Regions from separate parts of the Heyndrickxia faecalis genome, predicted to be linked through region 1. Evidence: predicted binding sites of a transcription regulator. Region 1 holds the regulator's gene; each other region holds the start of a gene.
The links. The regulator LexA, encoded in region 1, represses DNA repair genes until DNA is damaged. The targets are predictions, from matches to a motif close to CGAACATATGTTCG.
Positions count from the first base shown of each region.

Region 2: a site for LexA is predicted at 2,928-2,941, ahead of recA (recombinase RecA). Genes of this name have one in related genera too.
Region 3: a site for LexA is predicted at 4,164-4,177, ahead of addB (helicase-exonuclease AddAB subunit AddB). Genes of this name have one in related genera too.
Region 4: a site for LexA is predicted at 3,697-3,710, ahead of ruvA (Holliday junction branch migration protein RuvA). Genes of this name have one in related genera too.

Region 1 covers NZ_CP158453.1:1,884,223-1,892,347, forward strand. The annotation lists gene ABR335_RS09170 (GH25 family lysozyme) at 1-973, shown strand, start outside; gene ABR335_RS09175 (hypothetical protein) at 1,074-1,790, opposite strand; gene lexA (transcriptional repressor LexA) at 2,240-2,860, opposite strand; gene yneA (cell division suppressor protein YneA) at 3,067-3,405, shown strand; gene ABR335_RS09190 (YneB family resolvase-like protein) at 3,402-4,055, shown strand; gene ABR335_RS09195 (DUF896 domain-containing protein) at 4,146-4,379, shown strand; gene tkt (transketolase) at 4,498-6,504, shown strand; gene sirA (sporulation inhibitor of replication protein SirA) at 6,791-7,228, shown strand; gene ABR335_RS09210 (YneF family protein) at 7,296-7,514, shown strand; gene ABR335_RS09215 (cytochrome c biogenesis CcdA family protein) at 7,715-8,125, shown strand, end outside.
Region 2 covers NZ_CP158453.1:2,194,950-2,203,074, forward strand. The annotation lists gene rny (ribonuclease Y) at 1-1,283, opposite strand, end outside; gene recA (recombinase RecA) at 1,766-2,833, opposite strand; gene ABR335_RS10700 (competence/damage-inducible protein A) at 3,101-4,333, opposite strand; gene pgsA (CDP-diacylglycerol--glycerol-3-phosphate 3-phosphatidyltransferase) at 4,497-5,075, opposite strand; gene ABR335_RS10710 (helix-turn-helix domain-containing protein) at 5,132-6,037, opposite strand; gene ABR335_RS10715 (DUF3388 domain-containing protein) at 6,054-6,845, opposite strand; gene ABR335_RS10720 (DUF3243 domain-containing protein) at 7,043-7,303, opposite strand; gene ymfI (elongation factor P 5-aminopentanone reductase) at 7,487-8,125, opposite strand, start outside.
Region 3 covers NZ_CP158453.1:2,609,150-2,617,274, forward strand. The annotation lists gene addA (helicase-exonuclease AddAB subunit AddA) at 1-623, opposite strand, end outside; gene addB (helicase-exonuclease AddAB subunit AddB) at 601-4,104, opposite strand; gene ABR335_RS12765 (TIGR00266 family protein) at 4,439-5,227, opposite strand; gene ABR335_RS12770 (competence protein ComK) at 5,355-5,918, opposite strand; gene ABR335_RS12775 (IDEAL domain-containing protein) at 6,074-6,307, shown strand; gene ABR335_RS12780 (M48 family metallopeptidase) at 6,436-7,683, opposite strand; gene ABR335_RS12785 (AzlD domain-containing protein) at 7,765-8,067, opposite strand; gene ABR335_RS12790 (AzlC family ABC transporter permease) at 8,064-8,125, opposite strand, start outside.
Region 4 covers NZ_CP158453.1:1,520,674-1,528,798, forward strand. The annotation lists gene ABR335_RS07180 (transcription repressor NadR) at 1-100, opposite strand, end outside; gene safA (SafA/ExsA family spore coat assembly protein) at 287-1,570, shown strand; gene ABR335_RS07190 (aminoglycoside phosphotransferase family protein) at 1,570-2,538, shown strand; gene ABR335_RS07195 (YebC/PmpR family DNA-binding transcriptional regulator) at 2,650-3,372, shown strand; gene ruvA (Holliday junction branch migration protein RuvA) at 3,774-4,376, shown strand; gene ruvB (Holliday junction branch migration DNA helicase RuvB) at 4,393-5,391, shown strand; gene ABR335_RS07210 (DUF2905 domain-containing protein) at 5,388-5,594, shown strand; gene queA (tRNA preQ1(34) S-adenosylmethionine ribosyltransferase-isomerase QueA) at 5,630-6,658, shown strand; gene tgt (tRNA guanosine(34) transglycosylase Tgt) at 6,676-7,815, shown strand; gene yajC (preprotein translocase subunit YajC) at 7,845-8,125, shown strand, end outside.

The DNA of each region.
Region 1 (8,125 bases):
AAAGGCCGAGGCAAAATGGTTTGATAAAAAGCTAAAGCTTGTTGGCTTTGATAAAAATAAGGATGGCCAAGTGGTAGTTGATGTAGAGGACAAGTCATTAGCAAGTCTAACTGCAGCTACCCTTACAAAGATTACAAATGCGTTTGTAGCACAAATAAAGTCCCTAGGCTACAGCAAGATTGACTTGTATACTGGTCACTCATTTTTTAACACTGAACTGCAGCCAAGCAAACTAACAATCTCTAAACCTTGGCTTGCCAGGTACCCTCTCTACCCGTCCACAGGACAGCCGACACCAGCCTGGTACAATGGGCAAAAAGGGGCTTGGCAGTGGTCAAGCACTTACAAGTTTACTGGCATTCCCGGCTACTTTGACGTGAGCCAGGACTATGCCGGTAAGTACACAAACGTTGCTAAAGTCGACAACGCAACAAGCACAGGTGTGGTTAAAAAGATCGGATCCTTAAGCCTGGTCGATTATCTAAAATCCAAGGGAAAAAGTGCAACGTTCAGCGCCCGCACCAAGTTGGCCAAGCAGTACGGCATTACAAACTACACTGGGACAGCCGCCCAAAACCTGGCATTGTTGAGCAAACTGAAATCCGGTGTTAAACCGGCCAAAACAAATATTGTCAATAGCAAACTGACAACATCCAGCAAGGTGCCGGCTAAAACATACACGGTTAAGCGTGGAGATACGCTGTCTGGCGTTGCTAAAAAATACGGTACCACAGTTGCCAGGTTAAAAAGCCTTAACGGCATCAAAAACGCTAATCTAATTTATGCTGGGCAAAAGCTAAAAATTTCCGGATCCGTGGCTGCCGAAAACACGAAATATGTAACCGTAAGAAGCGGGGATACTGTTTCGGAGTTGGCCGCAAAATATGGGTCTATGATCGCCAAAATCAAATCGTGGAACCACCTGGACAGCAGATATACGATTTACGTTGGCCAAAATCTGCGTGTAAAATAAGGTGTCACGGGTAAATTACTTTTACATCCTGGAGTCTGCTGGAGTCTGCTGCAAAGATAAAGCCCTCGCATTTGCGGGGGCAAGTTTGTGTGCTGCTTATTTAATTTAATTTAGATAGTTTAAGTGTTACATGCTCGTTTTTTCCTAATCTTTGTGTTCCGGTATCGCTATCGCCAGGAACTGTTTCAAATTCCCTATTATCATTTTTCTGTAATAAATCAGGGGCTTCAAAATCGATGTTCAATTTTTGCGGCGTTTTATCCTGGTTTTCGAATTTGATAAAAATGAATCCTTTGTTAATGACCGGGCCACCATAAGTAACTCCTGCTTCATTTTCCCCATTTGTCATATGGTCGATATCATCCCCGATTTCTTCAGCTGTATCAGTTATGATATCAATTTTTGTTCCCGAATAGTCAATGAATTTACCACTTTTGGTATTATCTCCTTCTTCGAGAAAAAGAAGCCCTTTTTCACCATCCGTATTTGTTGCAAGCTTTACTGCGTAATTAAGAATGAAAGCTTCATCCTTGTTCTCCCCAAAAATAATCTGATACATGCCGTCATTAGTGGGCCCATTTAAATACTCTCCTGTAATCTCATATTTCCCTGTGTTTTCATCAACAAAAGTAGTGTTCTTTTTAGCTGCAACCAATATGTCGGATGTCGTTTTAGCTACCGGCCTTTTTTCTGTTTCTTCAGTCCTGGCTTTTGATTCTCCTTTAGATGTTGAATTTGATTGTGTTGCGTTTCCCCCGCAGGCACTCAAACCAAATGTTAACAACCCTGTAATTCCAAAGATTATTGCTTTCTTCATTCTTCTTCCTCCTCGTGTTTTTCTCTTTGAATTTTCAAGTTCATGACCAAAATCATGACCAAAAAATGACCAAAAACATTTGAAAAGTAATGATAAATTTTGAAAGTGAAATCTAGAAACTTCCTTATATATAGGCATTATCAAAAATCATGAAAGTAAAAAAATGTAAAACACATGTTCCGCACACAAGTCCACCAATGGGAACGCGACCAGTATATCGAAATGTATTGAGCAAGAAACCCCTTGAAGCGTAAGGCTTTGAGGGGTTTTTGTTTAATGGGCATTTTTGCGTCGAACGCCCAGAAAAACAAAATGCCCATTAATTGCCCCGATTTTTCCTTCGAAAATAGATTGGAAGCCCAGAAATCCTCAAGTGTCACAGGCATTTTTGCCATCAAACTCGCATATGCTCTATTAAAAAAGAAGCAGCCGAAACTGCTTCTTTTTGATCAGTGCACCATTTGCCTGTACAGCCCGATGACAACGCCGAGAATGGTGACGTTTTTCAATATGATCGGTTCCATTGTCTGGTTTTCAGGTTGCAGCCGGAAGTAGTCTTTTTCCTTGAAAAATCTTTTTACTGTCGCTTCATTTTCATCTGTCATAGCGACCACGATATCTCCGTTGTTTGCCGTCTGCTGGGAGCGGACAATCACATAATCGCCGTTTAAAATCCCGGCATCCACCATGCTGTCCCCTTCAATTTCCAGCATGTAGACGGACTCGTCAGACGGGACAAGATGTTCCGGAAGCGGAAAATACTCTTCAATATTTTCTACAGCTGTAATCGGTATGCCTGCTGTTACTTTTCCGACAACAGGCACATTGACAACATTTTGGGCCGGTATTTCTTCATCATGGTCCAAAATTTCAATCGCTCTCGGCTTTGTAGGGTCGCGCCTGATCAACCCCTTGCTTTCAAGCCTTGCGAGATGGCCATGGACAGTTGAACTGGAAGCAAGTCCGACTGCCTGGCCGATTTCCCGCACGGAAGGGGGATAACCTTTTGTTTTTACTTCATGCTTGATGAAATCAAGTATCGCCTGTTGCCGTTTTGATAGTTTTGCCATTCTATTCACCTCGTCACAGTTTTGTTTGGCACCCGCGCTGCGTATGGGGACGTTTACGGGAGGAATGCCATTATTTGCTATTATTATATCATATTGCAGCAGATAAAACAAACGTAAGTTCGAAAAAATGTTGACGAAAAACAGGCGTTCGTTTTATAATAGAACTGGTGATTGGACGAACGAATATTCGCGGGAGGAAGATGGAGATGTCACGATTATGGAAAAAGTATAACTATGTTATGATTTTAGCAGGGCTTACGCTTGTTTTCGGATTTTTCATGATTGGAAGTCTGCGGGATCCATCCCCACACTATATCAAAATCAGCGTCACAGAGGGCGATACGCTTTGGAACATCGCCGGGCAGTATGCGGAAAAGGGCAAAATGTCGAGGGAAGCATTTATCAGCTGGGTTGAGCGTCATAATGATATTGACGGCAACATGATCAAAGCCGGCGAAAAAATTGTCATTCCAATAGAAAAAAATGAATTCAGCGATGATAATAGGGAACTTGCGATGAAATCACAACGGGAGACGAAAAAATGAAAGTTGTTTTATATTGCAGAGTAAGCACGGAAAAAGAAAGCCAGGAAACTTCCTTGGCGAGGCAGCGGGAAGAGCTGGAGAAGCTTTCGGATTCCCACGGTTTTCAAGTGGCCGGGGTGATCTGTGACCGGGCAAGCGGCTATGACCTGGACAGGCCCGGCATCCTTGATCTTCTTGATACGATTGAAAATGAAAAGATTGACGCCGTACTGGTGCAGGATGAAACACGGATCGGAAGAGGAAATGCAAAAATTGCATTGCTTCATTTTTTATATAAAAAAGGGATTAAAGTATATTGTTATGCGCAAAACGGAGAATTGGAGCTTTCGGAATCTGATTCAATGGTGCTGAAAATTGTCAGCATGGTTGAAGAGTATCAGCGAAAGCTGCATAACTTAAAAATTAAAAGGGGAATGGAGCGTGCAGTCAAAAACGGCTACCGTCCGGAAAAAAATTTAAAAGGGAAGCGGAATCCGGACGGCAGGGAGCGAAAGGAAGTGCCGGTTGAAGAAATTATCCGCCTGCGGGATAACGGCTTGACTTTTCAAGAAATTGCTGCGACTATGCGCGGTTTCGGCTACCAAGTTTCAAAAGCAACCGTCCACCGGCGTTACAGGGAATATATGGAGGAAACGGGGCATGATAAATAGTATCAAAACCGTTTCACGGGTGCGCTTTCGTTGCAGGCGGGTCCATATTTTAGTAAGATGGCATCAATTACGGATAAAAGGAGAGAAAATATGCTTTCAAAAGAAAAAATGGCAAGGATTAACGAATTGGCGAAAAAAGCGAAAACCGGCGCCCTGACAAGTGAAGAAGCAAAGGAACAGTCAAAATTGCGAAGCGAGTATTTGCAGGCGTTCCGCTCTTCATTCAGAAAAACGATTGAAAATGTCCGTGTGCTTGACCCGGCTGGCCAGGACGTTACCCCGGAAAAAATTAAGCAAATTCAAACAAAAAGAAAGCTGCACTAAAAAGGAAACCATCCTGCTTTTTTCTTACAAAATCCATACAAAATGGTAAAAGAGTTGTGTTATGGGTTTCACTTGCCTTAATATAGAGTTGTAACCCATGAAGAAAGGATGTTAACAGATGTTTGATAAAACGGACGAACTGGCAGTCACAACAATCCGAACATTGTCCATTGACGCCATCGAAAAAGCAAAATCCGGTCATCCGGGGCTTCCGATGGGGGCTGCACCAATGGCATACACCCTCTGGACAAGATATTTGAACCATAATCCGGAAAACCCGCACTGGTTTAACCGGGACCGTTTCGTATTATCCGCAGGGCATGGTTCCATGCTGCTCTATAGCCTGCTCCATTTATCCGGTTATGCATTAAGCATGGATGATATTAAAAATTTCCGGCAATATGGCAGCAAAACCCCGGGTCATCCGGAATACGGGCATACGGAAGGCGTGGAAGCAACGACCGGTCCGCTCGGGCAGGGGATTGCCATGTCAGTCGGAATGGCGATGGCAGAACGGCATCTGGCGGCTGTATACAATAAAGAAAATTTCCCTGTCATTGACCATTATACATATGCTTTATGCGGAGATGGCGACTTAATGGAAGGCGTATCTGCCGAAGCTGCTTCATTGGCGGGACACTTAAAATTGGGACGTCTCATTGTATTGTACGATTCCAATGACATTTCCCTTGACGGCGACTTAAATAAGGCCTTTTCCGAAAGTGTTGCCGACCGGTTTAAAGCATACGGCTGGCAGTATTTGCGGGTTGAAGACGGGAATGATATGGCACAGGTCGCAAAAGCGATCGAGGAAGCAAAGGCGGATACAAGTCGGCCGACACTCATTGAAGTGAAAACGATCATCGGTTACGGTTCTCCAAACAAATCCGGGAAATCGGCTGCCCACGGCGCCCCGCTCGGAGAAGATGAACTGAAACTAACGAAAGAAGCGTATAAATGGACATTTGAAGAAGACTTCTATGTTCCGGATGAAGTTTACGCACGGTTCCGTGAATTGGTTGTGGAAAATGGCGTGAAAAAGGAACAGGAGTGGGCGTCCCTGTTTGAGGCCTATGAAAAACAATACCCGCAGCTTGCGGCTGAACTAAAACAGGCGATAAAAGGCGGGCTGCCGGATGGATGGGACAAGGACATTCCGGTCTATGAAGAAGGCAAAACCCTTGCCAGCCGTGCGGCAAGCGGGGAAGTGCTAAATGCCGTCTCCAAACATTTGCCGTCTTTGTTCGGGGGATCTGCAGACCTTGCCGGATCCAACAATACGCGGCTGAAAGAAGACAAGGACTATATGCCGGATGCCTATGAAGGGCGCAATATTTGGTTCGGTGTCCGCGAATTTGCGATGGGCGCAGCCATGAACGGTATGGCGCTTCATGGTGGTGTCCATGTATACGGCGGCACGTTCTTTGTTTTCTCGGATTATTTGCGTCCTGCCATCCGCCTAGCTGCTCTTATGGGCCTTCCGGTAACGTACGTCTTTACGCATGACAGTATCGCTGTCGGGGAAGACGGTCCGACACATGAACCGGTTGAACAGCTTCCTTCTTTAAGAGCGATGCCGGGCTTGTCGGTCATCCGCCCCGCGGACGGCAATGAAACGGCGGCTGCCTGGCGCCTTGCTCTGTCATCTGAAAACCATCCGACAGCGCTTGTTTTGACGCGCCAAGGGCTGCCAACCTTGAAAGGGACGTCTGAAAAAGCGTTGGAAGGCGTTTCAAAAGGTGCCTATGTCGTGTCCCCTGCACAAAAAGAAACGGCTGACGTTCTCCTTCTTGCCAGCGGGTCGGAAGTCCATCTGGCTGTGCTCGCGCAACAGCAATTGGCGGAACAAAAGATTGATGCTGCTGTTGTCAGCATGCCGTCATGGGACCGTTTTGAACAGCAAAGCAAAGCATACAAAGAATCCGTATTGCCGGCACAGGTGAAAAAACGCCTTGCCATTGAAATGGCTTCACCATTCGGCTGGGAAAGGTATACCGGGGATGAAGGCGATATTTTGTCGGTTAATACGTTTGGCGCCAGCGGAAACGGTAAAACCGTTATGGAAAAATACGGATTTACCGTTGAAAATGTTGTGGCACGTGTAAAAAAATTATTGGGCATGTAATCGTTCCGGGCCTGCTTTTGCGGTATTCGCGAAAGCAGGCTCATTTTTTATGCAGGAAGGGTATAAGAAAAGGGGGACTAAAAGTGCGGGGGCTGAGCTGAATGGCTTTTCCCTTGGATGCTACCGCATAATCGGCAGCGCGTTGATGTATTTACGCTTATTTTCTTGTCTGTACATGCAATCAAATGTTTCAAACTCATTTTTTAAATTTTGTTACAACAAACGACAACTTTTTTGAGGCCCGTCCATTATAGTGAAGGTAACAAAGTTGCGGGAGTGAGATCATATGCGGTCCTATTCTATCTATCTGATAAAAGAGGAGTTTGCACAATATTATTACGGCAGGGAACGAATGTTTTTTAATCTTTTTCACCAGTATGCGCACGTTTCCGGAAGTTTGAAAAATGTCCTCAGCAGACAGATCCATTATATTACAAAGCCGATTCCGCTCTTGTCTGTCCATCATGTCTTGCAGCCGTTATTTTCTGACACCAGCAACATGACGAAAACAGGCGCTTGCCAACTTCTTTCAAAGAAAGAGGGGCAGGTGCTGGAAGTGACCATAGAAGAAAGAATGCTCCAGCTGAACGTATACGGGAGTTATGATACAGAAACCGCCGTTTTTGAAATTCTGAGGAACTTTAAAGGAGATTTGCTTGCAATCGATTATGACCATAAACGATTCGGCTGGATAAAACCGGTTAAAGAAAGAAAATTCGTGTGAGAAGAAAACAAGTATTGTATAATTCAAATGGATTTAGTACACTGTATGTGAGTGAAGGAGGTATATTATGATTTGGGTGTTCGTTCTTGTAGCCCTAATTGCTCTTTTGGCAGGCGCAGCAATCGGGTTTTTCATCGCCCGTAAATATATGATGAATTACCTGAAGAAAAATCCGCCGATTAATGAACAAATGCTGAGAATGATGATGATGCAAATGGGTATGAAGCCGTCTCAAAAGAAAATCAATCAAATGATGAATGCCATGAACAAACAAATGAAATCTTAAGCTGGGCGACCGGCTTTTGTGGTATATCCATCACCATTGTTAAGCTTCTCACGATTCTGTAAACCACTTTTTCTGCCAATTTTCTGCACAGAAAAGGTGGTTTTTGATTTCATGTTCCATTTTTATGCTTTTCACGATGTTTTTTCTCTTTCAATCAGTTTATGTTAAAATGAAAATGAGCCGGGATGGGGAGTGAACCGATGGCTGATGTAACTGTATGGCTGTCTTTCGGGGCAGGTTTCATGAGCTTTATATCTCCTTGCTGCCTGCCGCTTTATCCTGCTTTTGTTTCTTATATAACAGGCGCTTCTGTCAGCCGGTTAAAAAGCGGGGGCGGCATGCGGGAGTGGAAAAGTATCCTGCATACCGTTTGGTTTCTCGCGGGATTTTCCACTGTTTTTATTGCATTGGGGTTTGGTGCTTCCTGGATCGGGAGTTTTTTTATCCGTTACCAGGATGTCATCCGGCAGCTCGGTGCAGTCGCGCTCATTTTTTTTGGGCTGCTTGCAGCGGGCATTTTTCATCCGGGGATCTTTATGAAGGTGTACCGAATCGATATAAAAAAGCAGCCGGCGGGATTTTTGGGTTCTTTTCTCGTCGGGCTAGTGTTT
Region 2 (8,125 bases), 310 kb from region 1:
GCGGATAAAGCATCAGCGGCAGCGACAAGCACCGCGATAACAGAGGTCGGTTCCGTATCGCCATGGTGAGAAGCAATACTGTTAATGACCACCGGATGTTCTTTGTATTTGGTTGCGAGTTCGACGCCAATTTGCACATGGCTTCCTTCTACTTCATGGTCTACCGCTTTTCCGATATCATGAAGCAGACCGGCACGGCGGGCAAGGATTTCATCTTCCCCGAGTTCGGCAGCCAGCAATCCGGAAAGGAATGCGACTTCTATCGAGTGCTTGAGGACATTTTGCCCGTAGCTCGTGCGGAATTTTAACCGGCCAAGAATTTTGATTAAGTCCGGATGGAGGCCATGGACACCAACTTCAAAAGTGGTTTGTTCCCCCACTTCGCGTATATGTTCATCCACTTCCCGCCTTGCTTTTTCAACCATTTCTTCAATGCGGGCCGGATGGATGCGGCCGTCTTGAACCAGTTTTTCCAGTGCAATGCGTGCCGTTTCCCGGCGCACTGGATCGAATCCCGAAAGAATCACCGCTTCCGGCGTATCATCGATGATCAGGTCAATCCCGGTCAGCGTTTCAAGTGTCCGGATATTGCGGCCTTCCCTTCCGATGATGCGGCCTTTCATTTCATCATTCGGCAGGTTGACAACCGATACCGTTGTTTCAGCAACATGCTCGGCTGCACACCGCTGAATGGCCAGCGAAAGAATGCTTTTCGCCTTTTTATCGGCTTCTTCTTTTGCCCTTGTTTCCGCTTCCTTTACCTTAACGGCAATGTCATGGGAAAGCTCGTTTTCCAGTTTTTCAATAATGATGGCTTTCGCCTGTTCGCGATTGAGGCCCGAGATTCTTTCCAGCTCAGACTCCTGCTCGTTAACCATCTCCTCCAATTTGCTTTCCATCTCTTCAATATGTTGTTGTCTCAGGTTTAAAGAATCCTCTTTCTTTTCAAGCATCGATTCACGCTTATCGAGCGATTCATCTTTGCGATCGAGGTTCTCTTCCTTTTGCAATAAGCGGTTTTCCTGTCTTTGCAATTCATTTCTTCGTTCACGCAATTCCCGTTCCATATCCGTACGAAGTTTATGATTTTCATCCTTCGCTTCAAGCAGGGCTTCTTTTTTCAGGCGATCAGCTTCGCGTTTTGCTTCATCAACGATCTGATCTGCCGCATTTTTCGCCCCTGCAATTTTCGCTTCATAAATTGATCTCCGGATGAAATAGCCAACAACTACACCGACGATAAGGACAAGCAAAAGGGAGATGATCCATATGAGAGACTCCATCAATCTCACCTCCTCTTGCTATGAACTTCTTCTACGTTAAAAATGTCGGCTGTTACATTAATCCTTAGGTTTACAGTATACAGCGCCTGGCTTAAAAAGTAAAACGTCGATCCCGGGGCAAGCCCCTCCGGTGTATATGCATGAAAACCCAATCATGCGTTTCGTCCCGGTCCGGCTGAAGACAAGGATGGTTCCATCAGCCGCATGCGGAAAAGCCGCCGGATGAAAAAACCGGCCCCCCTTCCGGAAACTTCCGGGAGGATTTGCTTTCCGTACAGGAGAAAGTCATTTTTAGAAAAATAAAATATACATATTAATTTTAAAGGTGGGAATTTTTATTGTCAAGTGAAGCGGAAAGATTGCCATTGTAAATTTGTGTTGATTCCTCTCCGCCATGCAGATTTTGTGGCGCAAAAAAGTGCGGTAAATGGACGGCAAAAAGCGCCTGGATGCGGTCAGCATTTCAGGCGCTTATACACCGGTTACTCCAAATTTAATTCTTCCTGTCCTTCCACAGCTTCTTGTTCATCTATAGCTTTCTCGGTTTCATGGGAACCGGCATCTTCTGTCAGGTCGTAATGTTCCCGGATTTTTGCGGCAATCTCGTTTTTCAGATCCGCATTTTCCTTTAAAAATTGCTTCGCATTTTCACGCCCCTGGCCGAGCCGCTCGCCGTTATAAGCATACCAGGCCCCGCTTTTTTGGATGATGTCAAGGTCGCTTCCCATATCGACGATCTCGCCTTCTTTTGAGATCCCCTCGCCGTACATAATATCCACTTCTGCCGTTTTAAACGGAGGCGCTACTTTGTTTTTGACAACCTTGATTTTCGTTTTGTTGCCGACAATGTCGCTCCCTTGTTTGATCTGTTCGGCACGGCGCACTTCAAGGCGCACGGATGAGTAGAATTTGAGCGCACGGCCGCCCGGTGTGACTTCAGGATTACCGAACATTACGCCGACTTTTTCCCGGATTTGGTTAATGAAAATCGCAATCGTGTTCGATTTGTTGATTGCACCCGATAATTTCCGCAGCGCCTGGGACATCAGCCGTGCCTGGAGGCCGACGTGGGAATCGCCCATTTCCCCTTCAATTTCCGCTCTCGGCACAAGCGCAGCAACGGAGTCAACGACTACAATGTCCACTGCGCCGCTGCGGACGAGCGCTTCCGCAATTTCCAGCGCCTGTTCGCCCGTATCCGGCTGGGACAGGAGCAGCTCATCAATATTGACACCGAGCTTTTGGGCATAAACCGGGTCAAGTGCATGTTCCGCATCAATAAACGCCGCTTGTCCACCCTGTGCCTGGACTTCCGCAATCGCATGCAGGGCAACCGTTGTTTTACCAGAACTTTCAGGGCCGTATATTTCAATGACACGGCCGCGCGGGTAACCACCGACACCAAGGGCAATATCAAGCGCAAGCGAACCGGTCGGGATCGTGGAGACAACCCGGTCGGTCTGCTCGCCCAACCGCATAATGGAACCCTTACCAAATTGCTTTTCTATTTGTTTCAGAGCCTTGTCTAAGGCTTCTTGACGATCATTCACAAAATTTCCTCCTTTTATTCATTCCAAACTCTCGAAAGCAATGAATCTATATCTATACTATACCCGTTTTTTCTTTGTTTGCCAAGCAAAATCTCGAACGCTCATTCGTCTCTTTTTTGCAAAAATCCGGCAAAAAAATGGGGTTTTCCCCCTGTAAAAATGAAAATTCCCCCGGCAAAAAGAGCCGAAAATTGAATTTTTGGCAAACAAATTTTTTTATAAAAAGGCCGCTTCCGTCACTTGCCATGAGCAGAAGCGGCTTTCGACCTAAAGCAGTTTCAGCAAATGCCAGCAGCCGTATTTCACCGATCGCGTGCGGACGTTGTTGCGGGATCCGGGAAGTTCCAACAGATAAGTGGCAGTTTCTTTCCCTTTTATCGCAATGCCGATCCACACGGTTCCCGGCGGATGGCCTTCAAGGGAGTCCGGGCCAGCCACGCCTGTAAAACTGATGCCAATGTCGGCATCCATAATGCTACGGATATTTTCCGCCAGTTCTTTTGCACACTGGCTGCTGACGGCGCCGTACTTGTCAAGCGTTTCTTTTTTCACTTTGGCGAGCTTCATCTTCGCTTCGTTTGAATAGACGACAACGCCGCCTTTCAACATTGTGCTGACACCCTGGATGGACGCCATTTCCGCTGCAAATTTGCCGGCAGTCAGGCTTTCCGCGCAGGCAAGCGTCAGCTGTTTTTTCGAAAGCTTTTCGAGCAGGGCCTCCATTAATGTCGTATCGTTATAACCGTAAAAATACGATCCGGCAATTTGCATAATCTCTTTTTCCACTTGATCGATCATTTGGTTCGCCGTTTCCGCCGACTGGTGTTTCGCCGTAATCCTAAGTGTCACTTCCCCTTCTTTCGCAAGCGGAGCAACAGTCGGATTGGTTTGGCTGTCCAGTATATGGCGGATGTCTGTTTCCAGCTGGGATTCGCCGATCCCGAAGAAGCGGAGGACGCGCGATTCGATTTTTTCGATCGTTTCCAGTTCTTCCTGGATCGCGGGGCTTGCGTAATGGATAAACATCGGTTCCAGTTCATGCGGCGGGCCGGGCAGCAGCATATAATAGTGGTTTCCGCTTTTGGCCAGCATGCCCGGCGCCATACCGTGGTCATTCGGAAACACTTTTGAACCTTCGATGACCAGTGCCTGCTTTTTGTTGTTTTCCGTCATTTTTCGTTTTGTACGGATAAAAAACTGTTCGATGGAGCGCATGGCATCTTCGTTTGTCACCAGTTTTTTTTCGATGTGCGATGCAATCGTTTCTTTTGTTAAATCATCCTTTGTCGGACCGAGCCCACCCGTAAAAATCAATAGATCGGCGCGACCCTCCGCTGTCCGGATTGCCGCTTCGAGCCGCTCTGCGTTATCACCGACAACGGTCTGGTAGTACACATCCACGCCGATCTCTGCCAATTGTGCGGCAATAAATGTGGCATTTGTATTGGTGATCTGGCCAAGCAAAAGTTCCGAACCGACTGCAATAATTTCGGCATTCACTTTCCATTCCTCCCTTTCTTTTAGAGCAAAAAAACGAACACATGGCGGCGTAATCCAGGCCGCAAATCCACTCGAAGCAATGGCTGCCTTTTTCTCCCGTGCCGGATTAGCACAAGCCACCGGCGGGCAAAAAAGCAGTGAAAGGCTGCCTTTCACTGCATGGTTATTTCGAGCGGGCAAGTACGCCCCGGTTTAAATAGAAATAATCAGCACCTGACCAGATGGTAAAGATGAGCGCCACCCACAAAGCGACCAGATCCATGCGGAAAGAGAGCGCCGAAAACGGGAAGTTATGCAACAGCAATAAAAGGATGGCAATGATTTGCGTCCATGTTTTGATTTTCCCAAGCATATTGGCTGCTGCTACTTCCCCGCCCTCTGCTAAAATCAGTCGCAAGCCTGTCACGGCAAACTCGCGGGCAATGATTACGACAACAATCCATGCCGGCGCCAGCTTGAGCCCAACGAGCAAAATAAACGCCGTTGAAACAAGCAGTTTGTCCGCAAGCGGATCGAGAAATTTCCCGAAGTTGGTAACGAGATTGTATTTGCGGGCATAGTGGCCGTCGATCCAGTCTGTCATAGAGGCAATGGCAAAAATCACCGCACCGACAAAATGGGTGACCGGAATTTTGGCTCCCAGCCAATCAAAGGTGCCCCAATCGAACGGCACCGCCATGATGAGTAAAAAAACAGGGATTAAACATACACGTGATACAGTAATTTTATTCGGCAAATTCACTGGCTTTTCCTCCAACTGTCTATATATTTTCCAAAGAAAAAGCCTTAAAACAAGGCTTATTTCGTTTGTGACCCGTTAAACTGGACGATCATATCCTGGCGTACTTCTTTGGATGCCGGAATATTGTATTTTAGTTTTTTGCCATTGATATACACTTCCGTATTGACGGTGTTTCCGACCGTGATCGTGACTTGTTTTTGTTTTGACAGATCCGCTGTCCGGCTGTCCCCGTCATTCAGCAATTGTTGAAAGTTCGTTGAACCGTCGCTGTTTTTCACCTGTACCCATGACCGTCCGCCGTTTGCTTTCAGTTCAAGTTTGAACTGGTTGGTGCCGGCCAGTTTATAGGTGGTCGTGTACCCGCTTGAAGATACGGTTTCCAGTTTTTGGGCTGTTTTCTTCGTTTTCGAGGCCGGTTTTTTTGACGTTTTCGCCGCCTTTTTTTCGGAAGAGCTGCCGGTGTTTTTGCCGGATGACACCTTTTCAGCCGATTTGACGTTTTCTTTTTGTACGCTCACATCGCCGGAAGCCCCGCTGTTTAACTTTTCCTTTGTGTTGTGACCGGCAAACTTATATACGACAAACCAAAGCAAAAATAAAATCGCGATGATGGCGGCGACCACAAGGATCCTTGGCAGCACGTTCATCATCTTGACGGTATCCGGTGCGGCCCTTTTGGAGGACGTCTGCACCCGCGAAAGTTGCTCGGGAAATTCTTCCTGTTCCGTACGGGGGATGTCGCTCTGGTACTCTTCAAATAAAGTTTCCGGATCAAGCCCGACTGCCTCGGCATACTGCTTAATAAATGCCCGGACGTAAAATTTTCCAGGCATTGAATCATAATTTCCTTCTTCAATGTTTTTCAAATATCTTTTTTGGATCTTGGTCATCTCCTGCAAATCATCCAGGCTGATGCCCTTTTCTTTCCTTGCTTCTTTTAAACGATTCCCTAATTCCGTCATGGTAACACCTGCCAATCTAGTAATCAAATCCTCCAAATTCGCCTTGAAACATCCGGTTTTGCTGGAGTAAGTCATATGTAATTTCCTGTGACGGGTCTTCTCTCAACTCAATAATGTAATCAAAATCATCAAGCGTGTATTCCGAACGCTGCACGAAAATATCCGGGTGTTCCACCACTTTAACAGCCGGAAGCCGCATGATTTCACGGATCAGCTGCCAGTGCCGTTCGTTTCCCCTCTCGGCGGATACGACACCATCCAGGATAAAAATATTGTTTGCATTGTATTCATCCTCAATCAGACTACTTCTCACCGTCTGTTTGATCATCGTGGAGGAGAGAAAAATCCACTTTTTATTGGCGCACACGCTTGCAGCCACAATCGATTCTGTTTTTCCGACGCGCGGCATCCCGCGAATGCCAATCAGCTTATGGCCTTCCTGTTTAAAATGCTCGGCCATAAAATCGACCAGAATCCCGAGATCATCGCGCACAAAGCGGAATGTTTTCCGGTCGTCATGATCGCGCTGGATATACCTTCCGTGCCGGACTGCAAGCCTGTCCCTGAGCTTGGATTCCCTGATTTTCGTTACTTTTATCGTTTCCACTGTTCGCAATATCGATTCGAGCCGGCCGATCTGTTCTTCATTTTTGACAAACAGCAGCAAGCCTCGTTTTTTATGGTCAACGCCGTTAATGCTTCTGATATTGATCGCTAACATGCCCAAGAGAGAGGAAATATCACCCAACAGCCCCGGCCGGTTGATCGTGATTTCATATTCCAAGTACCACTCTTTCCTGTCATCCACCCATAACCCCTCCCGAAATCCGGATCCAAACGAACATATCTAGGTTATATGATATATGATTTTACATCAATAAGGAAGCGAAAGCTCTAAAAATCGTGAATTTTGTCGTGACATGAAAAAACCGGCGGCATCAGCCAAACAACCGGCTTTTCTTGTAAAAAAGCAGCCAATTGTTATCATGATGCGCCGGTATTTCTTTATGACTGGGTACCGTTATTTTGAACGAGTTTTACCATTACATTGGCAATGGCTTGCTGTTCTTCCTGCGATGCCACTGACCATAAGTCAGCAAGAACGCGTTCCTGTTCATTTTTCGGATCTACTTGTGCGGCCAAATAATCGCCGACCTGCTCAGCAAGTTTGTTAATCGTTTCCTGGGGCATCCCCTGTTGCTTTGCCTGGTTGAGGCGGTCCCCCAAAAAGTTTTTCCATTGGTCCCAGTTTTCGAATACGTTCATGTCACAGCCTCCTTTCAAGTTGTTCAACCTTAGTTTGTGACCCGGCGTGGAAGGCTATGCATGGAAAATGGAACCCGTGCTTCTTTCAAGGCACCAGCCGGGCAAAACGGTGTGCTGTTGCCCTTTTTTGGTTAATCCGCGAAAAAACAAAGAGGATTCCTTTGCAACTTTCTCCAGGCGGGACTACATATACCAGCCCCCATTGACGCCAATCGTCTGGCCGGTGATGTAATTGCTTTTTTCCGAGAGCAGGAAAGAAACCGCGCCGGCAATTTCTTCCGGTTTGGCAAGCCGGCCGAGCGGGATGTCCGCTTCGAGATCCGAAATTTCTTCCGGCGCAAACCTTGAAAGCATATTGGTGCCAACCGCCCCGGGCGCGACCGCATTCACCCGTACGCCGCTTCTTGCCGTTTCTTTGGCGAGCGCTTTTACAAATGCGATCTGTGCGCCTTTCATCGCCGAATATACGGCTTCGCACGCCGCGCCTGCCTGTCCCCAGATTGAACTGACAAGCACAATGTGTGAAACCGCATTTTGCCGCAATTTGGGCAACAGCTGCCTGATGATCAGAAGCGGCGCCTTCACATGAATCCGGTAAAGCTTGTCAATGGCTGCCTCATCGATATCCGAAAGCAGCCCGTAGTGGGAAATGCCGGCCGCATGGATGATCGCATCGAGATGAAAAACATTTTCTGCAATCGTTTTTACGGTGCCGTCCGTTGCAAGATCGGCGCGGATCGGGATCGCTTCCGCCCCGAAATGCCGGCAAATGGAAAGCAGTTCTTTGATGGCCGCTTCATTTTGATGGTAATGCAAATACAA
Region 3 (8,125 bases), 720 kb from region 1:
AGTTCGACCATTTTATCAAGCCATGCAGACGGATCCGGGTGGGAACGGGAAAAGTCGTAAAGCTTCCGGATCAGATGCTGGAGCTCGTCATCACTGCGGTCGTTTGAGAATGTATCCACTGTGCGGTAAAACAGGTCATTTCCCTCTTTCGCATACTCCGTTTCAAAGAGGTCATCCAGCACTTCATCGCGCAGAAGTTCGGCTTCTGTATCATCGGCGATCCTGAATCCGGGGTCGATGTCAATCAAATAATAATATTTTCGGATCACTTCAAGACAGAAAGCGTGCAGCGTGGAAATCGGCGCTTTATTCAGCAGGCTCAGCTGTTTCCGTAAATGATGCGAATCCGGGCGGCTGCTGATCGCCTCCTCGATCGCTTTACCGATGCGATGGCGCATTTCCGCAGCCGCAGCATTGGTAAAGGTGACAATGAGCAGTTCATCAATATCGAGCGGATCGTGTTCATCCAATATTTTTTGGATAATCCTTTCCACGAGCACGGCAGTTTTCCCTGAACCAGCAGCCGCCGCGACGAGGATGTCCTGCCCTTTTGCCATGACGGCTTTCCATTGGTCATCCGTCCAGACGGCATTCGCCGGTTTATCCGGAATGGCTATTTTCATCTGTTCTGCGCTCCTTTCTCATTTTGGCGAGGATTTCTTCCGGTTTTTCCGGGTGAATAAGGCGGTAATTGTTTTCTTCCATCGACTGGTCAAACTGGCAGACCGAACGGAACGGGCAGAATGTGCACGCCGCCTGTTTTTTTATTTTATATGGCGCGATATCCGTTGTGCCGGACAGGATCGCATTACCAGCCTCTGTGTAAATATTGCGCACATAGCTGCGGATCGCTTCAAAGTCTTCTTTGCTTGCCACTTCGGAACGGGCCGTTAATTGGCCATCCTTTTTCAAACCTGCCGACACAATCGCACTGTTGCCAGATTCAAGCGACTGATCCATCAATGTGATCACTTCTGGGCTGTCCAGCAACAGTCCCCGCATCCGGAAGTCTTTTAAAATTTCTTCTTCAATTTCTTCAGCCGTCAACATTTTTTCCGCCGAAATCAGCGGATCATGAAGATGGAAATACAAAACGCCCGCCGGAATCGTTTCTTCCCCTGTCAGCTGTTTCGAATACGTCATAATGAGATCCAGATAGGTGAGCATTTGCAGGTCAAGACCGTAATACACATTTGTCAAATCGAGCTTGTGCGCACTTGATTTGTAATCGATGATCCTGACGTACACACCGTTCTCACTTTCCGCCTTGTCGACGCGGTCAATCCGGCCCTGCAGCTCCATTTTCGCCCCGTTTTTCAATGTAAACGAAAGCGGCGGGAGCTCTTTTTTCGGCCCGAAAGCGAGTTCCATCGCGACCGGTTCAAAGCCGCTCCGTTTCGCATGGACGCTTAAAATATAAGAAGCCCTTCCGACAACCTGTTCCAGTTTCCTTTTAATATATTGGTAGCGTTTTGAACTAAGCAGGATTTGATGTTGCAATTTCGGGGCAAGGTCGTCCACTGCCGCTTTTGCCAGCTCCATGCTTTGTTGTTTTGTGATCTCTGACCATGGAATGCCTTCGCGCTGCAGTGTGTCGGAAATCCATTTCAATGCACCGTGGAAAAGATCTCCGATATTCGGCGCATCAAGACGAAATACATCCCGTTCCCGCAGCCTCAGCCCGTATGTCGAAAAATGGGAAAACGGGCAGGTGAAAAACTGCTCCATTCTCGATACGCTAGCAAGGATATGGTCGCCGTACAGTTCCCGGCTCGTTTTTTCGGAGAGCTTCCGGGCTTTGTTTTGGTAAAACAAACTGGAAAAAGCATGGGCCGCCCGATTTTTCCATTCCGGGTTCTCCATATAAAAGTTATACGTATCCCACCAGAAGCCGGCCATCGGATACCCTCTTTTTTTCAACTGCAGCTGCGAAGTGACAAAAGCAATGGCAGCCGCCGGGTGGGAAATGTATGCGGCTTGCTGTTTCTCTTCCAGTTCCGCCGGGTCATTCACCCATAATGCGCCGCCGCGTGCCGGGAACATGTCCTCTATCCGGTTGATGAACGGGGACGGCAGCAATGCTTTCCCTTCTTCATCAGCAAGCGGAAAAGATAGTACCAGTTTTTCAGACGGTGTCGTCAATGCCCGGTAAAAGATAAATTCTTCGTCGAGCAGGCGCCGTTTGCTGCCGGGCATGATTTCAAGCCCGGTAAGCCTTAAATATTCACGCTCTTCATCATTTAAAACGCCATCTTCGGAAATTTTCGCCGGCATGACCCCGTCATTGACCCCAATGATAAACGCCAGTTTGACATCGGACAGCCGGGACTGTTCCAGATTCGCTACGAGCACCTGGTCCAAAGCCGGAGGAACGATGGAAAATTTTAATGACTCAAGCCCGGTTTCCATAATGGCAGAGAATTTCCCAACATCAGCAGGTTCATCGCCAAGGATTTCAACATACTGGTCCAATACACCCATGACTTCATCCCATGCCTGGTCGTGTTCCCTGGCAGCAACAAGATCCCCCGCTTCTTCCTTTTCAAGCCGGAGCGCTTCCAGTTTTTCCGGAATCTCCAATTCTTCGAGATAAAGATACAACGCTTCGCAAAGTGCTTTTCCGGTGCGGGCGCGCTTCAAACGCCGCGACAGGCGCAAAATCGGCGCCGTGACCAGAAGCCTGAGTTCATTCAGTTCCTGTTCGATTTTTCTTTCCTCATCCGTTTGCGGAAGGTTTTCCAGTTCGAGGCCGCGGATCCGCCGGTATTCCCATCTTTTTCTGCTCGTCCACCGTTCTCCCTGGATGCCGTAAGCCAGACAATAGTTTTCAAGCCGGTCCATTTTTTCACGCAGTATACGGGTGTCTCCAGGCGGAAACAGCAATTCTGTTTTGATGGCACGGAAAACCGGTTCATAACGCCAGTTGCCGCGGATGATTTCCAAAGTCGAACGGATCAGTTCAATGAGCGGATGATTCAGCATTGGCCGTTTTCTGTCGATAAAATACGGCACATCATAATCGTAAAAAACCGTTTCGATTAAATCCTGATAGGCCTCCCCGTTGCGGACAAGGAGGGCAATGTCACGATAGCGGCAGCTGCCTTCCATGACCGCTTCACGGATGGAACGGGCAACGCCTTCGATTTCTGCCCGCCGGTTGTTCGCCTGCCAGATTTCGATGCTGTTTTCCCCCAGAAAAGTAGGAAACGGGAGTTCTTCAAACCGGGACTGCAAAAAGCGCAAACTTTCATGCTGGAAACGGACCGGTTCATACAGCGCCACGTCTTCTTCCGTTTCAATTTGAAAGGTGCGCGCCAGTTCATAAATATGTGCATAGGCTTCTCCCGGCATCCGAAACAAGTATAAATCATCCGGCTGCATCCCGCGAAAAGCCCGGTCCGTTGTGAGTGCAACCGTCACGCGGCGGCATTTTTTCAGGAGTTCCCCGATCACCAAGTATTCCTGCGGGTTAAACGTATGGAACCCATCTATATAAATTTCCGCATCGTCCAGATAGCGGGATTTTTCAACGGCAGAAGCAAGCAGCCTTAAGTAATCTTCCGAATCAATGTATTTGCCTTCCAGTTTTTGTTCATATGCCTGATAGACGCGTTCCAAATCGTGCAGCTTGTCGGAAAGCACCCTTTCCCCGTCCGCTTCCCCGATGGACGCACGTTTTTCCTGAAGCTGTGCAGGCGAGACGCAAAATCGTTTGAATTCAGTCAAAATGCGTTCAACATTATCAATAAAGCCAGTCTTATCCGCCGCACGCGTGAAAACCGAAAGTTCTTCTTTTTGGTCTTCTAAAATTTTCCGAATGAGCATATTTAACCCGCTGCTCGATACATGGGTGCGGCTGATCCCGCCGACTTCCTGCAATATTTTCCAGGCAAGGCGCGTAAAACTGTACACCTGGGCGCGGATCATTCCGCCTAAGTCAGGGTCATGCGCAAGCCGTGTTTCCGATAAAAAAGTCATTTGCTCCGGCACAAGGTAAATGAGCGGTGCCCCGCCCGGATCGCCAAGCAGTTTCTGCCTGATTTCACGGTGAATGAAAGCTGTCTTTCCTGTCCCGGGGCGCCCGGTAATAAATCGAAGGGACAATTGGTTCACTTCCTTTTGATGAGCTCAGTTGGCTCCATATCCGGAAACATGCCGGACAAGGAACATTTGTTCTTTTATTGTAACGGATATTTTTCTATGAATCAAGCTTTTTGCTTAAAAAATATGCTTCCTGTTTTTTCTACCGGGGGATGCCCCGCTTCCAAGTAAAATACTGCCTTTTCCCGCCCCCAGAAAAGTCCTTCCCATCCGGCCGGGCCGCGCAACCGCCGTCAGGGCGCTCTCCCTGCTTCCGGACTATCATATTTACACATGCCGAAAAAAAGCACTGCATGTTCCGGGAAATGTCCCGCAAAATGCAGTGCTTTTATACCTCTTAATCCCCGTTAAACAAATTAAACAAGCCTTTTGCCATGCTGCCTTCATCCTTCGAACCGCCCGCTGCCGGCATTGCGGCAAATACGCGGCTGGCCAGGCGGCTGAATGGCAGGGACTGCACCCAGACCGATCCCGGCCCGCGTAAAGTGGCAAAGAACAGGCCCTCTCCCCCAAACAGGGCTGTTTTGATCCCTTTGACAAATTCAATGTCATAATCGATCGTCCGTGACATGGCGACAAGGCAGCCTGTATCCACCTTTAATGTTTCGCCGGGTGCGAGCTCGCGTTTCTGGATCGTGCCGCCTGCATGAATAAAGGCAAGGCCGTCTCCCTCAAGCTTCTGCATAATAAATCCTTCCCCGCCGAAAAACCCTGTTCCAAGTTTCCGCTGAAATTCAACACCGACTGAAACCCCTTTTGCCGCTGCCAAAAATGCATCTTTCTGGCAAATGATTTTTCCCCCTTGTTCACTTAAATCCATCGGTACAATTTTGCCCGGATAAGGCGCTGCAAACGCTACATGCTTTTTATCACGGCCTTCGTTCGTAAAGGCGGTCATAAAAAGACTTTCGCCGGTGATCAGCCGTCTTCCTGCGGAGAACAGTTTTCCCATAATGCCGCCTTGGCTGCCCGAGCCGTCGCCAAAAATCGTTTCCATCCGGATGCCGTCTTCCATCATCATCAAGCTGCCGGCCTCGGCGATGACGGTCTCCTGCGGGTCGAGCTCGACTTCAACAAACTGCATGTCATCCCCGACCAGTTTAAAATCAATATCGTGGTTGTTCATTTCCAAACCTCCTCAAATTGCACTACCCCCTGTATACGGACTTGCCGTTCGCAATGTTTCATTTTTATTTCCCGGGCAGGCGTTCGTTTTATTGGACGAAAAGGCAGGGACCCCCTCCCTGCCAAGCTTAAATCCAATACAGCCCGCTGTCTTCCATCGCCCTGTATCCCTGTTGTTTCAAAAATTGCATGCGGGAGCGTCGGATATTAATTTCATAAGCAACCTGCAAAGCAGCTGCTTTATGGTACTGGTTAATAAACGAACCGTAGCTGATTGGCAATACGAGTGATTGATTGTTTGAAAAAATCACTTCAGTTTTTTTGCCTTCTGGGGTGTGGTCTTTAATATGCCCGGAGATCAGCCAAATACAGTCCGGCTGGCTGGGCGATTTTGTTGGAAAAATTATGGTAGCTGTATGAGGATCAACGAGGATCGGCGGCTTGTGCCGAACATGAATCAAGCTTTTTGTCGCATTTTTCCTTCCTTCGTAATCGCTTCCAAAGTATTGACAGCTTTTTTTCACGATACTCAGGGGAAGTTCTGGCACAAATCGTTCCCGATCCACTTCCAGTATTTTTGTCCCTGTTTCTCCTCCCTCCTGGCAAGGAATCAGCGCAATCGTATTTGGATGAATGTCCAATTCTCCATGTTGCATAAAGTATTCCCCCATTCTATTTTTCTCATAATTCACTTTCTATTATAGTACAAATTTCCTACATTTCTAGTCGTTTTTCTAAAAATATGCATTTTTTTCCTTGTTTACCGTTTCAGAAAAATTCAATTTTTACATTGCTTTTTATTGAAATGCTCTGTATAATAAAAAAAAGCGGAAAAAGGTGATCATACATGGAAAACAAAAAATCTTTCTCTGACGTGCCGAAAGAAAGCCCGAAGTCCCGGATTCAGATGGAGAAATTTGTGGAACACATTTACACGGACATGTTGCTGAATGAGATCCTGCTGAACAAAAAAAGAGAAGCGTTGTTAAGAAAAATTGACCATGTACTTGATCTTCGCGATAAGGAGCAGTTCATGCATTTAACAAACGAACTGAAAAAAATCAACCTGCAATTTGGTTAAATACAGGCCATGCAAACAGGCCCGGCCCGTTTGCACGGCTTTTCTTTTGCATAAAAATGGCAAATGCAGGGCGCGGCCAAAAGATTTTTGCCCGGAACAGGCCGCGCCTGCTGCACTTTCAGTATCCCTTATTCTTCCAGCATGCGGATCCGCTCCAGCATTGTTGGATGGTCATAGCGAAATATTTTGACAAGAAGCGGTGGATTGACTTCGCTTAAACCCGCTTTTGTTAAAATTTGGAACGTTTCAACCCCGGACTTTTTATCATGCGTCATCTGTACGGCATAACGGTCCGCCCGCATCTCCTGGTAGCGCGATGCCCAGTTGGTAAGCGGGCTTGACGCAAAAAGGAGAACCGAGGAAATGAGCAAAAATAAAGGCAGCGAGCTGATGCTGGAAATCCCGGACATCCACCGCCCGCTTTCTTTCCACCGCCCAACCGCATTCATCCACCTGGCAATCAGCCACAGCCCGATGAGCATCATCAAAATATAGCCCGCGATGCCGAAGTAGATATGTTTTTCTACATAATGCCCCATCTCGTGTGCCATCACAAATAAAATTTCTTTATCATCCATACGGTTGAGGGTCGTATCCCAGAGTACGATTCTTGAGTTGGAACCGATGCCTGTGACGTAAGCATTCAGGGCGTTTGTTTTTTCCGACATATTCACTTCATACACATGATCAGCGGGAATGTGCGCTTTTTCCGCAAGCGCCAGAATTTTTGCCTCCAGCGCCTTATCTTTTAACGGATAAAAATCGTTATACAGCGGGTCAATCACGACCGGCTGGATAAACATCATGAATACCGTAAAAGGAATGGAAAGCAGCCAGGCCGGGAGCCACCATTTCCGCCGGAATTTTTTCATCAAGGCGTACAATACCGCGACGACAGCAAACATGATGGCAAAGTTTACCCAGAAATCGGTCAGTTCATCTTTCATCCATCCTGCAAAATCTTGGGTGGAAATGCCGTACGCTTTTGAAAAACGATGGGACAAATAACCGAACGGAAAGGTAAACAAAAAGGATGCAAGCGAAAACCAAAAGAAATAAACCGCAGTTTGAATGAGGCGGATGCGTGAAACTGCCGCTGCCCATTTTTCAAACATTTTGGAAATGCCAAGCACAAGTACCAAAAAATAAAACAGCCATTCATACGGCACGGATAGGAAAAAAAGCAGATTCCTGATTTTTGCGTATGCTTCGCTTAAAAACAATTGGCGGCCGCTCATAAAAGTAGCGGGATCTGCGGCTGTCCCTTTATATTGGGCGGGAAGAGCAGCATCGGCGTAATAAAACAAATACCAGTACATCAAAAGGCCGAACAGGATGTATGCCGCAATTGCCCGCAGCGCCCACTTCATCTTCACTCCACATGCACTCCTTCCTTGTCCTCTTCTATATATGTAGCCAAGGAAAAAGGCATTTAGAACAGCCAATACGGCTTTGTCTTAAAACAGAAAAGAATAAAAGCTCAACACCGCAATCGCCCCGAGCACGACAATGATGACATTCGCGCCGATGAACGCGAGGAGGATGGCCGTTCCCGCGCCGATTACCCCGAACAGCGGATCTTTTTGGATCAAAAACACTTTTGGAAAAATCAAGGCGCCTAAAATGGCGTACGGAACATTTTTTAAAATGCCTTCCAAAAACGGCGGCAGCGTTTTGTTTTGCAAAAGGACGAGCGGCAGCATCCGCGGCAAAAACGTCACGATGCCCATGCCGATAATCACGAGGAGGATGGTGCTCATTTTTCTTTCACCCGCTTTTTCTGTTTGTATGTTTCCGCTATTTCGACCAAAACAGCTG
Region 4 (8,125 bases), 360 kb from region 1:
TTGCCAGTTCCCCGCCCGTAATCGGCTCCCGGCTATTCTGCAGCCATTCGAGGATCAAATGCCGCCTTTCATCCCCAAGAATTTTTTTCTTCTCTGCCAACAGCGTTTCCCCCCATTCATTCGGCCTCATTCGGATTTTATCATACGAAGGCGCCGGGATGAAAGAATCAACCCTTTAAAGGGCATAAAGGACGCGGGACGTTCATAAGTTTTTATGTAAAATCAATCGCATTTTGCCCGGCACCACATAGAATGTATGGACTTAAGCCTTGAGGAGGGGAAATGTGTGAAAATCCATATCGTGCAAAAAGGCGATACGCTCTGGAAAATCGCCAAAAAATACGGCGCCGATTTTGACGAATTGAAAAAATTGAATGCGCAATTATCCAATCCGGAAATGATTATGCCCGGCATGAAAATTAAAGTTCCGACAACGGGCGGCATGGTAAAAAAAGAGACACATACAGGCCATGCAGGTTATACGGGCCACGCGGGTGCAAAAGAAATGCCGCTCGTGACCCATCCGTACGAGCAAATGCCTGAGGTAAAGATGCCTGTGGCGAAAGAAATGCCGGTTCAAAAAGAGTTGCCAAAAGCGGCGGGACCGAAAGAAATGCCGGTTCAAAAAGAGTTGCCAAAAGCGGCGGGACCGAAAGAAATGCCGGTGAAAGAAAAAGTGGTTGAAAAAAAAGAAACGATTTATAAGCCGGTAATGCCGCAACCGGTCATTCCTGAAATTGACATCCATAATTACTATGTGACCAATATGGCTGAAATCGAAACCCATACAGCGGCACCGCCGCCGAAGCACCATGAAAGCGAATCGTCGGAAAGCATGCACTACACCATGCCGGTAAAGGAAGAGTGCCCGGAAATGTATGTACCATACAATCCGTGTCCGCCCGTGATGCCGGTATACGATTGCGGCTGCGGGGGAGAGGACATGCACGCCGGATTTTTCCCGCATCCTTTCAGCATGTCTTATCCGCAAGTCCCGTATCCAATGCCGTACCCGATGGCCTATCCGCAAATGCCGGTGATGTCCGCGCCGGCAGGATTTATGCCGCAACAGCAGCCGGCGTGGCAGGAGGGGCAGCAAGTGATGCCGGGTTACGAATGGGAAGAAGAATCTTCTTCATCTTCTCCTTACCCGTATGGCCCCGGTATGCAGGCAGGGGTTTCTGCGCAACATCCTGCCGCCGTGCCGCAATGGGGAGCGCAGCAGGCTCCTTTATACGGCGCTGCTTCAGAAAGCCCCGCTTATATGCCGCAGTACATGCCGCCGCAAACCATGCCGCAGTACGCCCCGTATCCGCCGCACCAGCCGCAGCCATGCGGGTGCCAAAAGCAACCGTACGCCGGCATGCAGGAATCGTACGGGATGGCGGCGCAACCGTACGGCATGCAGGAACCATTTGGCGGCATGCCGCAACCGCCATACGGGATGCCGCAACCGCCATACGGCGTGCAGGAACCGTACGGGATGCAGGCCCCGTTCGGCTATGACCGGGGCGAAAAAACGGACCAGCCGCAGGAAACCCGGGATCCTTCCGGCGAAGAAGAAAAATAATGGGCGGCGGAAGACAAGAGGGAGACGAAACCAAACGTCTCCTTCTTTATGCGGAAAACAGGCTGCAGGAACCCATTGTTCACTGGCGCAGGTTGCGCGACCGGGTGTGGCTTGTCGGGACAAAGACAAAAAAAGTGATTATGAAGCAATATGGTTCCGATGCGCGCCTTAAACGGCAAATGCTGCTTACATCGGAACTGCAGAAAAGCGGTTTCACTCAAACTTGCCGTTTTCTGGAAGATGAAAGCGGCAGCCCCTTTCAAGGCAAAACTTTTGGCTTTATGGCATACATTGAAGAAGACCCGGCCGGTTTCACCTTCGGGACGGAAGAAGACATCCGCGCCGCTTTCCGCCTGTTAAAACAGTATCACGAAAAGACCGCACATTTTCCGCAAGCCGTAAAAATGGAATTTCCACGCTTTTTTCAGCTGAGAAAATGGCAGGCGCGGTACCGTGCATTTCTTGAAAACAAAGAACAGATTGTCCGATATTTGCCGGAAACGTATTTCACCGCGTACGAAAGATGGGCAGGCGAGGCGTTAAACCGGCTCGAAAAAAAACAGCATTGGCTTCACCGCCCGCCGTACTGCATCACGCACGGCGATGTTGCCCACCATAATTTTTTGCGTGCGAAAAACGGGAAACTGTATTTGATTGATTTTGACCTTGCCCGCCTTGCCCCGGCCTGGACTGATGATCTCCAGTTTTGCAACCGGGTTTTGCCCGCTGCTTCATGGTCGCTTGCCGCCCTTGAAAACTGGGGAATGCTGGATGGCGCGCCGGACCGGGAAACTTTTCTGGAGGCGCTTCTTTACCCGACGGATGTTTTAAGGGAGTGGAACCGTTTTGCTGGAAGCGGCAAAAAAGAAAAAGAGCAGTACTGGCCGCATCTTTCTCTGCTTTCAATTGGGCAGTTCGGGGAACGCGCCCGGTTTCAAAAAGAAGTAAAAAGGCGTTTGCAAGCATAACGGAAAACCAGGGGCGCTCCCCGCCGGCATAACGATTTTCATCCTCCTTTCGGGCGAGTATGGTATAGTAATAGGGGACTGTATCAGCGCTGTCAGAAAGGAGTGATGGCCATGTCCGGCCATTCCAAATGGAAAAATATTCAGGGCAGAAAAAATGCGCAGGATGCAAAGCGCGGAAAAATCTTTCAAAAACTGGCAAAGGAAATTTATGTAGCGGCGAAAAACGGGCCTGACCCGGAAGCAAATTCAAGCCTCCGCCTGGTCATTGAAAAGGCAAAGGCCGCCAATATGCCGAATGACAATATTAAACGCGCCATCGCGAAAGCAAACGGCAGCCAAAACGCCGAACATTACGAGGAAATAACATATGAAGGGTACGGGCCGGGCGGCGTTGCCGTCATGGTCACGGCTTTAACCGATAATAAAAACCGGACCGCTTCGAATGTCCGTGTTGCTTTTTCGCGCAACGGCGGAAATCTCGGCGAAAACGGATGCGTGTCTTTCCTGTTTGACCGGAAAGGGTATCTTGTCATCGAGCGGGAAGGGCTCGAGATAGATGAAGACGGAATGCTGCTTGCCGTGATTGAAGCAGGCGCCGAGGAAATGGAAACGAGCGATGAAGTGTTTGAAATTTATACAGACCCGGAGCAATTCATGGATGTGAAGAAGAATCTGGAGGAAAAAGGCTTTACATTTGCCCGGGCAGAAATCACCATGGTGCCGCAAAACACAATTGCTTTGGATGAAGCGCAAAAAGAAAAGATGGAGCGATTGCTGGACAGGCTGGAAGACGATGACGATGTCCAGGAAATTTACCATAACGCCGAATTATAATGTCCCAGTCACTTTCTGCACCCGGCCCGGCCGGGTGCAGAAAGTGCTTTTTTTGCGGCAAAGCCGGTTAGGCCTGTATCAAACCGGCTACACTGTGGAGTGTGGCCCGTGCTGTTTTAAACCGATGCACTGCGGCTAATCGTGCCATTTAAACCCGGGCGATTGTTCCAGCTGAAAATCCGGGGAAGCCCATCCGGAGGCAGCGGCGGCCCGGTATGCCGGACGGACACTCATCTGTCTCCGGATGCCGGTTTCCTTCCGCCATGGAAACAGGAAAAGCGCCTCATCTTTAGGAACCATCCGGCCGGAAAAAAAGGGAAAGACCGGACATTCGTTCCCAAAACGGTTGCGTTCTGTGGTACAATATGGGATAGCAAGTTTTTGAGGAGCGTGTGGGAAGGTTGTACGAATATATTAAAGGCATCATTGATTCCGTGAGCCCGGATTACGTTGTCGTGGAAAACGGGGGGATCGGCTACCGGCTGCTGGCGCCGAACCCGTATATTTTTTCAAAAAGCATCGGGCAGGAACGAAAAATTTTTACATACCAGCATGTGCGCGAAGATTTGATCGCGCTTTACGGTTTTGAAACGGCGGAAGAACGGGCGCTGTTTCAAAAGCTGCTCAATGTTTCCGGCATCGGGCCAAAAGGGGCGCTTGCCATTCTTGCGTACGGGCAGCCACAGCAGGTCGTTGACGCCATTGAGAATGAAAATGAATCTTTCCTTGTCAAATTCCCCGGTGTCGGCAAAAAAACGGCAAGGCAGATGATTCTTGATCTGAAAGGAAAGCTGCAAGGCCTCGTGCCGGAGATGCCGGACGAGGCAGGCGTGGAAAAAGCGGTGCCTGCATCCACCAACCAAAACCTCGAAGAAGCGATGCTCGCTTTGGCGGCGCTCGGCTATTCGGAAAAAGAAATCGCGAAAGTGGTGCCAGAACTTCCGGAAGAAGTGCTTTCTGCGGATGAATATATTAAACTCGCTTTAAAAGCAATGGTAAAATAATGGAGGAGGGGAGAGCATGGAAGACCGCGTAGTTTCCGGCGAGGCAAATGAACAGGAAGTTTCCTTTGAAATGAGCCTCAGGCCGCAAACCCTTGCGCAATATATCGGCCAGGATGAAGTGAAGCATAATTTAGCCGTGTTTATTGAAGCGGCGAAAGGGCGGCGCGAAACACTTGACCACGTGCTGCTTTATGGTCCGCCGGGGCTTGGCAAAACGACGCTTGCCACCGTGATCGCAAACGAAATGGGCGCGAACATCCGGACGACTTCAGGGCCTGCCATCGAGCGGCCGGGCGATCTTGCCAGCGTGTTAACCGCGCTTGAGCCGGGGGAAGTGCTGTTTATTGACGAAATCCACCGCCTGCCGAAAGCGATTGAAGAAGTGCTGTACCCGGCAATGGAAGACTTTTGCCTTGATATCGTGATCGGCAAAGGATCGGGTGCCCGCTCCATCCGCCTTGACCTGCCCCCGTTTACCTTGATCGGGGCGACGACGAGGGCCGGTTCGGTTTCAGCACCGCTGCGCGACCGGTTCGGGGTGATCAGCCGGCTCGAATATTATAACGAAGCGCAACTGGCGGAAATTGTGCTGCGGACAGCCGGCATCCTCGAGACGGCGATTGAGCCTGAGGGGGCAGCGGAAATTGCAAGGCGTTCGCGGGGCACGCCGCGGATTGCGAACCGGCTGTTAAGAAGGGTGCGCGACTTTGCCCAGGTCAAAGGAGACGGAAAGGTCACCCTTGAGATCGCCAATTATGCCCTTGAACTTTTGCAAGTTGACAAACGCGGGCTTGACCATATTGATCATAAGCTGTTAAAAGCGATCATAGAGCGCTTCCGGGGCGGTCCTGTCGGGCTCGACACGATTGCGGCCAGCATCGGGGAAGAAAGGGAAACGATTGAAGATGTATATGAGCCGTATTTGCTGCAAATTGGCTTTTTGCAGCGCACGCCGCGCGGCAGGGTAGCGACCCCGCTTTGCTACGCACATTTTCATATGGAGGTACCGGAATGAGCGGATTTGGAAAAGTGCTGATGACGATCGCCGTGATTCTTTTTGCTATCGGCCTGTTGATGCAGTTTACGAAAATCGGCCGGCTGCCGGGCGATATCCTCATTAAAAAAGGGAACACAACCTTTTATTTTCCAATCGCAACATCGATCCTTTTAAGCGTGATCTTAAGTGTGTTATTATATATCATTGGACGGTTCAAATAACCGCAAATGGGATTCAAAATGAAGGGGAAACAACAATGAAACTCGATTTATTTGATTATGAACTGCCGGAAGAACTGATTGCCCAAACGCCTTTAAAAAATCGTTCGGACAGTCGGCTGATGGTACTGGATAAAAAAACAGGAGAAATTGAACACAGCGTATTTAAAAACATTACACAATACTTGCGCCCGGGGGACTGCCTTGTCTTAAACAACACAAAAGTGCTGCCGGCAAGGCTTTTCGGCATAAAAGACGAAACAGGCGCAAAAATTGAAGTGCTGCTTTTAAAACAGCTCGAAGGAGACCGCTGGGAAACGCTTGTCAAACCGGCAAAACGTGTGAAAACAGGGACGGTTGTCCGGTTCGGCGACGGGCAGCTTTCCGCCGTTTGTGCGGAGGAGCTGGACCATGGCGGCCGGGTAATGGATTTCCAGTACGAAGGAATTTTTTACGAAGTGCTGAATGAACTCGGAAAAATGCCGCTGCCACCCTATATTAAAGAACAACTCGAGGACCAGGACCGCTATCAGACGGTGTATGCAAAAGAGCCGGGTTCTGCCGCAGCGCCGACTGCCGGGCTCCATTTTACGGAAGCGTTATTGAAAGAAATTGAGGCAATGGGCGTGAAAATTGTCTATATTACGCTCCATGTCGGCCTTGGCACTTTCCGCCCCGTCAATGAGGAAAATATTGAAAACCACGATATGCATGCGGAATTTTATCAGGTATCAGAAGAAGCGGCCCGCACGATTACGGAAGTAAAAGAAAACGGCGGCCGTGTGGTCTCTGTTGGCACCACCTCCACCCGCACACTTGAAACGGTGGCAAGCGCCCATGACGGAAAAATCGTCGCCTCAAGCGGTTGGACGGATATTTTCATTTATCCGGGCTATCAATATAAAGCAATTGATGCCCTGATCACCAATTTCCACCTGCCGAAGTCGACGCTTATTATGATGGTAAGCGCATTGGCGGGAAGGGAAAATATTTTGCATGCCTACGAGACGGCGGTAAAAGAAAAATACCGTTTCTTCAGTTTCGGGGATGCGATGCTGATTAAATAGTGGAAGGAGCGCATCACTTGGCTGCCATTACTTATGAACTGATCAAAACGGAAAAGCATACGGGCGCCCGCCTTGGAAAACTCCATACGCCGCATGGCACCTATGATACCCCAATGTTCATGCCGGTCGGAACGCTCGCCACGGTGAAGACGATGTCGCCGGAAGAATTAAAAACAATGGGGGCCGGCACCATTTTGAGCAATACATATCATTTGTGGCTGCGCCCCGGGCATGATATTGTTAAAGAAGCAGGCGGGCTGCACAAATTTATGAACTGGGACCAGGCGATCCTGACCGATTCGGGCGGATTCCAGGTCTTCAGCCTGAGCAAGATCCGTGATATTACGGAAGAGGGCGTCCATTTTCGGAACCATTTAAACGGGGACAAGCTGTTTTTGTCGCCGGAAAAATCAATGGAAATCCAGAATGCACTTGGTTCTGATATCATGATGGCATTCGATGAGTGCCCGCCGTACCCTGCTTCTTATGAATATATGAAGCAGTCGGTGGAAAGGACATCGCGCTGGGCGGAACGCTGTCTTCGTGCGCATCGGCGTCCGGATGTGCAAGGATTATTCGGGATCGTACAGGGCGGAGCGTATGAAGATTTGCGGCTTGAAAGCGCAAATGCCCTTGTTTCGCTTGGGTTTCCGGGCTATGCGATCGGCGGCCTGTCCGTTGGCGAGCCGAAGGACGTGATGAACCGGATGCTCGAATTTACAACACCGCTACTTCCGGCGGACAAGCCACGTTATTTGATGGGGGTCGGTTCGCCCGATTCTTTGATTGACGGCGCCATCCGCGGCATTGACATGTTTGACTGTGTGCTGCCAACCCGGATTGCAAGAAACGGCACGGTGATGACATCAGCCGGCCGGCTCGTTGTCAAAAACGCGCAGTACGCCCGCGATTTCCGCCCGCTTGATGAGCATTGCAACTGTTATACATGTCGGCACTATTCACGCGCTTACATCCGGCATTTGATTAAATGTGGCGAAACTTTCGGAATTCGTCTGACCACTTACCATAATTTATATTTTTTGTTAAAATTAATGGAAAATGTAAGGCAGGCGATCCGCGAAGACCGGCTGCTTGATTTCAGGGAAGAATTTTTTGAGCAATACGGATTTAACCGTCCGGATGCAAAAAATTTCTAATACAAGCAACTAAAGAAGGGAGGATTCAGATGGCGTGGGCTCAGTTACTGCCTTTGGTGATTCTGTTTGTCCTGTTTTATTTCCTGCTCATCAGGCCACAGCAAAAGAGGCAGAAAAACATCCAGCAGATGCAGAGCAATCTGGCGAAAGGGGACAAAATTGTCACCATCGGCGGCTTGCATGCAACCGTGGATTCGATTGATGAAAATAAAGTCGTCTTAAGATGCGATAACGGCACGCGGCTGACGTTTGACCGCTCGGCGATCCGTGAAGTAACGGAATCCGTTGCAGCGAAAAAAGCAAAAGTCGA